Regions from separate parts of the Halomonas sp. HAL1 genome, predicted to be linked through region 2. Evidence: riboswitches for the same ligand, from Rfam matches in the RefSeq annotation. Region 2 holds a riboswitch; the other holds the start of a gene.
The links. Region 2 has a riboswitch for thiamine pyrophosphate ahead of tenA (thiaminase II). Riboswitches for the same ligand answer to the same signal wherever they lie in the genome.

Region 1: another riboswitch for thiamine pyrophosphate. It lies ahead of Q3Y66_RS13935 (sodium:solute symporter); the one in region 2 lies ahead of tenA (thiaminase II).

What each region holds. Positions count from the first base shown of each region.
Region 1 covers NZ_CP130610.1:2,945,959-2,950,378, reverse strand. Annotated here, with positions in the region: gene Q3Y66_RS13950 (CoA-acylating methylmalonate-semialdehyde dehydrogenase) at 1-80, shown strand, start outside; gene Q3Y66_RS13945 (hypothetical protein) at 181-873, opposite strand; gene Q3Y66_RS13940 (peroxidase-related enzyme) at 1,064-1,666, shown strand; TPP riboswitch at 1,728-1,835, shown strand; gene Q3Y66_RS13935 (sodium:solute symporter) at 1,825-3,204, shown strand; gene Q3Y66_RS13930 (diguanylate cyclase) at 3,268-4,420, shown strand, end outside.
Region 2 covers NZ_CP130610.1:1,023,297-1,027,716, reverse strand. Annotated here, with positions in the region: gene Q3Y66_RS20925 (abortive infection family protein) at 1-14, opposite strand, end outside; gene Q3Y66_RS04870 (IS30 family transposase) at 114-1,085, shown strand; gene Q3Y66_RS04865 (hypothetical protein) at 981-1,691, opposite strand; TPP riboswitch at 1,879-2,037, shown strand; gene tenA (thiaminase II) at 2,117-2,800, shown strand; gene thiC (phosphomethylpyrimidine synthase ThiC) at 2,828-4,420, shown strand, end outside.

The DNA of each region.
Region 1 (4,420 bases), 1.9 Mb from region 2:
AAACCAAAACCGTCACAGCGCGTTGGTTTGAACCAGAGAATGTTTCCAGTGGCATTAATAGTACGATTTCGCTTGGCTAAATGAAGCACTATTCAATGCCTGATGCTGGCCCCGCATTAAGCGGGGTCAATTGATAGCGGGTGCGGCCAAAGCCGAGCCGATGAATCGGCATATCGTGATTTAAAAGTTATCAAACAACGGCAAGCTTTCTTCCAACAGTTGTTCAATGGGGCCAAGTTGGCTTTCATGCAGCACCAGCAGGGAGTGTTCGTTCATGAAGTCCTGGGCTGGCGGCACCAGCAGCGCGAACTCACCTTCTTCAAGGTGAAACTCATGTATTTCGCGCAAACCAAGCGGCGTCATGCATTGCGAGCAGCGGTAGGTGTCATCTTCGCCATAAATCAGGCGGTGGTACATTTTAAACAGCGTATAGAGTGCCAAGCCGCCCTCAAACGCTGGCCAGCGCGCTGGTGTATGACGAATGCCGTTGGCGAGGTCTTGACCTTCTGCTCTGGCCTCTGCAATCGCATCGGCTAGCGGGGCAGCTAGAATGGCGGTTTGGTCAGCAGGTAAAGGTGTGTTGTGCTTGGAGGCGTGTTCAAAATCCTGCACTGCTCGTTTGAAGTCAGAAACGTTACTGAGGGTGTAGTCGACATGCTGAAGATCGTCGGGCTCAAACCCACCATTTTCCCAGCCATGAATGACTCTCAAGGTCATTTGGCCCCGCGTCATGGGGCGGGCCAGTAACATATGCAGCATGATCCGAATATGTAGCTGGCGCTCATCCGTATCATTTTCAAACGCTTGGTAGGGGTCAGAAAACAGTTCGTTTAGACGACCGGAGATGTGTTCTTTTGCTTCGTTATGGCTCATGTCAGTGTCCCTTTGAACGAACTGATTATTAAGCGTTATGCGCGCGGTTCTTTTATGCCAGCTATTGCAGGTCGTTACATCAGTATGGCGAGCAGGGCCGCTAATTAAAAGTCACTTAAGTTAGCGTTTTGTTACGTAAAGGCTAAGTCGTTTTTATGAGATGGTTAAACTTAACAATAAAGAGGTGATTATGTCTGCTCCATTAAGCCGTTTTAATGTACCAGAAACGTTAGATGATCTGCCCGACGATATTCGCCATACTATTTTGGCCGTCCAGGAAAAGGCAGGGTTTGTGCCTAATGTATTTTTAATGTTGGCCCATCGTCCTGCTGAGTTTCGTGCTTTCTTTGCCTACCATGATGCGCTAATGGAGCGTGAATCTGACACGCTCACTAAAGCCGAGAAAGAGATGATTGTGGTCGCTACCAGTGCGCGCAATCGCTGCTTGTATTGCGTGGTGGCGCATGGGGCACTGGTGCGCATCTATAGCAAAGACCCGCTGCTTGCGGATCAGGTCGCCATCAACCATCGCGTGGCACCGATTAGTGAGCGCCACCGAGTCATGCTCGACTTTGCCATGCACTGTGCCATTGAGGTCGGTGAAATGACCGATGAGTGGCGCACGCGCCTGCGGCAAGAAGGCTTTAGCCAAGAGGACTGCTGGGATATAGGCGCCATCGCGGCGTTTTTTGGTCTGTCGAATCGATTGGTCACCCTGGCGGGTACGCCGCCCAATGCGGAGTTCTATTTGATGGGGCGAGTGCCCCGCGCAGAGGCTGCCAACACACCTTAAATCTTACCAAGACGCGAAACTTTACTAAGGCGCGTTTTTGGTTGACGATACCGTCTTCATTCACTGTCGCCAGGGGAGCCCTGCTTGCAAGGGCTGAGAATGCGCGCTGCGCAGACCCTGGAACCTGATCCGGTTCGTACCGGCGGAGGAAGTGCGACATGCTATATCTGACGTCAGCCGTGCTTGGCGCGGCGCTATGCTGCTTTGCTTATTTAGGCCTACGGGCTCGCTGGGTGGATGGCCCCGTTGATGATTATGTGACGGCTCGCAACTCACAAACAGCTTCAACCCTTGGTCTCTCCTTTCTTGCCTCCGGCATGGGGGCGTGGATACTCTTTGCCCCGCCCGAAATTGGCGCCTTTGTTGGCCCCCTCGCATTAGCAGGTTATGCGCTCGGGTCGGCACTGCCGTTTATTGTGTTAGGACTCTACGGGCCAAAAATTCGCCGTGCGTTGCCGGAAGGGCGCAGCATCGCCGAGTTTGCAGAAGCGTGCTATGGCCCAGGCGTGCGGCGCTGGGTAACGTTAGTGTCGGTTGGCTATATGGCCTGTTTTCTGGCAGCGGAGCTCACCGCCATAGGGGCCATCACAGCGCTATTGTCAGATGTGCCGCCCGCGCTGGTGATTATTGGCGTTGCCCTCACCACTCTGGTGTATACGGCGGTTGGCGGTTTGCGCGCCAGCCTTGCCACGGACCGGTGGCAGGCATGGCTGTTGCTAGCGCTTCTGTTGGCGGTGGGTAGCGTTACGTTATGGCGCCTACCCACAATGCCTAGCGAGGCAACGCTGCCTTCAATCCCCGTTACCAGCGCGCTGAGCGTTGCGTTAACGCTGGTCATCGCCGTCACCGCAGCGAACCTTTTTCATCAGGGGTATTGGCAGCGCGTTTGGGCGGCAAGGGATGATCAAAGCCTGGGCCGTGGCGCTTGGCTAGGCGGCGGTATGACCGTCGTTGTTGTGATGCTAATTGGTGGTTTGGGCATGCTGGCGACAATGAGTGGGGTTCCCCTTGGCGAGCCGCCGATGCCGTTTTTCGCCCTGCTAACGGAGGCCCCAGCTTGGCTGACACTCCCCGCTTTAGTGCTGGCAGTCACTTTGGTAGCCTCCAGTGTTGATACGTTACAAAATGGTATCGCCTCCCTGGTGGTGTCGCGCAGCGAACAGCGGGGTGTTTCCATCGCCGCTGCCCGCTGGGTCACGATTGCATTGATGATGCCGGTAGTAGTGATTGCTTTACAGGGGTTGTCGGTACTGCGGCTGTTCTTGATTGCTGACTTACTGTGTGCCGCTATTGTGGTACCTGTGCTGCTAGGTCTGTGGCAACGCATGACCCCTTTCGCGGCTATCGCGGGAGGCGTTGCAGGATTGCTGGGCGCCATTATTCCAGGGTGGTTTAGTCAGGGCAGTCCCATCGCGGGAGTGGTAGCTGCCAGTTTTCCGGGCAGTATTCCTACGCTGGGGCCGTTTGTCGGCGCGATAGTCGCCTCTACGCTGGTTAGTGTGTTGCTCGCGAGTATGAGTAAAAACAATAAGCAGTAAGCAGGAAAGTGCTGGTCGCGATATGCTGGTAGACCTACACCTCCCTGAATGGGTGACATGACAATGAGCTACCCCACAGCATCTAATGAAGAGGCGCGGTTAGCCGCTCTTTATGAGCTTGAACTATTAGATACCCCGGATGAACCGGCGTTTGACCGCGTCACCAGGTTGGTTACCCAGTTACTAAATGTGCCTATCTCAACGATCACGTTGATTGATGCTGAGCGTCAGTGGATTAAGTCGCGCGTGGGCGTGGAAACCCGCGAGACAGGGCGAGATGTGGCTTTTTGCGCTTATACAGTGACGGCCTCAGAGCCGTTAATTGTTGAAGATGCACGCAAGGACCCTCGCTTTGCGCAGAACCCCCATGTGACCGCCCCGAATGGGATTCGCTTTTATGCGGGTATTCCGCTGTGCACCTCCAATGGACTTGCGTTGGGATCCCTCTGCGCGATTGATATTAAACCTCGTACTCTTAGTGAGCAGGAACTGGCGGCTTTGAAAGATTTAGCGGCGATTGTGACTGATGAAATTCGCCTGCGTGAACGGCTGATCAGAGAGAGAAAAAAAGCACAGGAATCTCAGCGAGCGTTGAGCGAGCTTCATTACAGCATGGAGTGCCAAATTGAACGGCGCACCAACGAGCTCAACCTAGTCATTGAATCCGCCTATGACGCCTATATCAGTATTGATTCACAGGGCGTCATTCTCGATTGGAACCGAGCGGCTGAGCTAATGTTTGGTTGGCCACGCAAAGCGGTGCTGGCAAGGCCAGTCACACAATTACTCTTTCCTAATGGCTTGCCAACTGAGAGTGATCAAGCCCCTATCACCTATACAGCGCGGTGCCATGATGGCAGGGAACTGCCCGTCGAGGTTCGCATCAAGACATTAATAATTGATGGCCGCGAGCGACGCAGTCTTTTTATCCATGATATTGCCGAACGACAGCAGCTAGAGCGTTTGCGCGATCAACAGGCCCGTGAAGACGTATTAACTAAACTGCCTAACAGGCGCGCCCTAGATGAACGCCTGCCTGATGCAATGGCCCGTACTCGGCGTACTCAAAAGCCCTTAGCAGTTTTATTCATGGATCTGGACGGTTTTAAAGCGATTAACGACACTCATGGCCATGCCATGGGGGATGAGCTGCTGCGCGTGATGGCTAAACGATTGGTGAAGACCGTCCGTGAAACCGACTATATAGCGCGGTGGG
Region 2 (4,420 bases):
TGAGGCTGAACCAGGCGGTCTCAATGACCAAGTGCAACACCTAACCTATCAGGTAGGGTATTGCCATGACTCACTGTTATCGCCATCTTTCTGCCGAAGACCGAGCCGCCATCATGCTGATGCGGGCTAACCACTCGATTCGCGCTATCGCCCGTCAGTTAGGGCGTTCGCCCAGTACTATTTCACGAGAACTGGTGCGTCATACTGTTAGCCCTAACAGAGCGTATGACGCCAGCCTCGCTGGACATCGCGCCCGACTGACCCGCTGTCGGCCTCGCCGTAGCTTGAAGCTTCCTCTCGACGGTGAGCTGTTCGAACTGGTGGTCTACCTGCTGCGCAAGTACTGGTCACCAGAGCAAATAGCCCGCACACTAAAGCGTATGTTTCCTGATAATACTGACCGCCACGTCTCGCACGAAGCCATCTACAATGCGCTCTATCTCATGCCGCGCGGCTCGCTCAAGAAAGAGCTGATTGCCTGTTTGCGCCAGGGTAAAGGTAAACGACGCCCTCGCAGCCGTGGCAAGGATAGGCGACAACAGATTCCAGACTTGGTGAGCATCCATCTGCGGCCGCCTGAAATCGAAGATCGCCTGATGCCCGGCCACTGGGAAGGGGATCTCATCATGGGCGCTAACAATCGCTCTGCCGTTGGTACATTGGTGGAGCGCACGACGCGTTTAGTGATTCTGGCGAAAGTGGATGGCACCACGGCCACAGCGGCGGCTGTCGGCTTCAGCGACAAGCTCAATGAGGTGCCGCGCACCCTGCGCCTGTCCATGACCTATGACCAGGGCAAAGAGATGGTGAAACATGCCGAGATCACTCAGAAGACGGGGACAGCGATCTACTTTGCCGACCCGCATAGCCCATGGCAGCGGGGTTCCAATGAGAACACCAACGGGCTGTTGAGACAGTACTTGCCAAAGGGCACGGATCTGTCGGTCTACAGCCAGGAAGAACTCGACGAGATCGCCGACTCACTCAATACACGGCCGCGCAAGACACTGGATTGGCGCTCGCCACTGGAAGTCTACGCCGAGGTGCTCAAGAAATCCGTCGCCGGCCCGAGCACTCTTCAATAGTGTTGCACTTGGAACTTGAGGCCGCCCCACTGCCCACAATGGCATAACGTTCAATTTATTTGGTGCCGCCAAACTGAAACGCTCTATGTAAAACTTTAAGGCCGATTCAATAATCGAGCAGGCAGCAGTGACTGATGAGTATGGGTCAGTTTGAATATGCTCTACCGCTCTCTCAAATTCTTTTTCAATAGACGAAAAATTGCCTGACTTCAGATAGTCTTCTAATGTTTTAGATATCGGCGTTGACCCAGCTTGAGTAATGTAGCCATTCAGTCGGTACGAAAGCTGGTTTTGCGCCAAAGCCGCTTTAATCCGCGCCTGCCCCTCTTCAATTCTCGGAGGCGAATCGTAAAACAATGATGACGGCGCTTCTTGGTCCATGTAGCCCTGAATAATCCTGCCAAGCACATCAAGAGCATCAACTTCGGGATAATTATTACAACGTTTTAGCCAATCACTACATTTCCTTTCACAATTCCCTTCGGGCGCATCGCCGGGAGCGCCACTTTCCATAAATAGCGTTTCTAGCTTTGAGTGGCTGTAGTAATAGCTTGCAATTACCGAAGCCACAGCCCCTATTACAGAATTTGGAATATTGCCGCTCAATCTGGGGTCTCCATGGAACTAACAGTGGTTCTAGGCCCCGCTGCATGATCTCAATGTACATAACGGCGCATATACAGCAAACATATTAACCCTACCCCATAACCTTACTTCCAAGCAAAGCCTAATTCGGCACTTAAGATTACCCTCCTTGCATCTCCCCCCACTTACCTCCTAAACTCCACCCACGAACAGCTTGACGGGGTGCCGGTGAAATCCGGCTGAGATGGCGCAGGGTGAGCTTTTGGCTACCGAGCGCTGGTCCCGCTGAACCTGATCCGGCTAATGCGCTGCTGCTCACTTGAGTTGCGGCGCGGGTACCGGCGTAGGGATCAAGCGATGGCCGCGGCGCACCTTTACGCCACCCTTCCGTGCCATTTCCTTGATCTTTTTCGCCTCCCCTCCGGATCATTACTACCGGAGGCATCATGGGCTACTCCTTTACCGATCTTACCAACGCTTGTCACGATGATTGGCGCGCCTATATCGAGCACGATTTCGTGCGTCAGTTGGGCAACGCCACGCTACCTGAAGCGTCGTTTCGCCACTACTTAAAGCAGGATTACCTGTTTTTGATTCACTTCGCCCGCGCCTATGCGCTGGCTGCCTATAAAAGCCCCACCCTGGCGGATTTGCGCCAAGCCCATGAAGGCTTGAAAGCTATTGTGGATGTGGAGCTGGGCCTGCATGTGGGCTTTTGCCAGGAGTGGGGAATCAGTGAGCAAGAGCTTGCCGAACTCCCCGAAGCCCGCGCAACGCTGGCTTACACTCGCTATGTGTTAGATACCGGCAACCGCGGCGATTTGCTCGATTTGCACGTGGCGCTGGCCCCCTGCCTGGTGGGCTATGGCGAAATCGCCAACTGGCTGAACGCCCAACCTTCTACCCTGCGCGGTGTACAAAACCCCTTTGATGCCTGGATCGCCATGTACGAAGGCGACGAGTTTCAGGCCGCCATGCAGGCGGAGCTTGAATGGCTCAATGCTCGCCTTGCCGACGTTACTCCCGCCCGCTTTGCCGAACTGAGCAAAATCTTCCGCAATGCCACACGCCTGGAAATCGACTTCTGGCAGATGGGCCTAGAGCTGATAGACGAAGACCTCACACATTAATGACTAACAACTAAAAGGAACCTACCCATGAGCAAAACAAGCCATTTTCTAGCCGAAACCGCCCAGGTCGATGCCGCCGCCATTCAGCCGCTGCCCGGCTCGCGGAAGGTGTATATCGAAGGCTCGCAGCCGGATATTCGCGTGCCGTTTCGGGAAATCACCCTGTCGCCGACCAAAACCAGCAGCATTGACGAAGAGAACCCGCCGCTGCTGGTGTACGACACCTCCGGCCCTTATACCGACCCCAATGCGCAGGTTGATCTACGCCAAGGCCTGCCTGCCCTGCGCCGCGCTTGGATTGAAGCGCGGGACGACACCGAATTTCTAGCGGGGCCAACGTCGGATTACGGTAACCGTCGCGCCAACGACCCGACGCTTGCCCAGCTGCGCTTTGATTTAACCCGCACACCACGCCGGGCTAAAGCAGGCAAGAACGTGACTCAACTGCACTACGCCCGCCAAGGGATTATTACCCCGGAAATGGAGTTTATCGCGCTACGGGAAAACCAGCGTCGCCAAACGTTAGGTACCGCTGAGGTAGAGCGGATTCTGGGCCACCAGCACCCCGGCCAAAGCTTTGGTGCCAGCTTGCCGGATGAGATTACCCCTGAATTCGTGCGTGATGAAGTCGCCCGCGGGCGGGCGATTATTCCCAATAATATCAACCACCCGGAAAGCGAGCCGATGATTATTGGCCGTAACTTCCTGGTCAAGATTAACGGCAACCTGGGCAACTCGGCAGTCACCTCTTCCATTGAAGAGGAGGTGGATAAGATGACCTGGGGCATCCGCTGGGGCGCGGACACCATCATGGATCTCTCCACCGGCCAGAATATCCATGAAACCCGCGAGTGGATCATCCGCAACTCGCCGGTGCCGATTGGCACGGTGCCTATCTATCAGGCGCTGGAGAAGGTCAATGGTGTTGCCGAAGACCTCACCTGGGAGATCTTCCGCGATACGCTGATCGAGCAGGCCGAACAGGGCGTGGACTACTTCACCATTCACGCGGGGGTGCTGCTGCGCTACGTGCCGCTCACCGCCAACCGCGTCACCGGCATTGTAAGCCGTGGCGGTTCCATCATGGCGAAGTGGTGCTTGTATCACCATCAGGAGAGCTTCCTGTACACCCACTTCGAGGAGATCTGCGAGATCTGCAAGCAGTACGATGTGGCGTTCTCGCTGGGCGACGGCCTGCGCCCCGGCTCCATTGCCGATGCCAACGATGAAGCGCAAATGGCGGAGCTAAAAACCCTGGGCGAGCTGACCCACATTGCCTGGAAGCACGATGTACAGGTGATGATTGAAGGCCCCGGCCATGTGCCCATGCACTTGGTAAAAGAGAACATGGATAAGCAGCTGGAGTACTGCGATGAAGCGCCCTTCTACACGCTTGGGCCGCTGGTGACGGATATCGCCCCCGGCTACGACCACATTACCTCCGGCATTGGGGCGGCGATGATCGGTTGGTTTGGCTGCGCCATGCTCTGCTACGTGACGCCGAAAGAGCATTTGGGCCTGCCCAACAAGGACGACGTCAAAACCGGTATTATCACCTACAAGATTGCCGCCCACGCAGCGGATTTGGCCAAGGGCCACCCGGCGGCGCAGCGTCGCGAT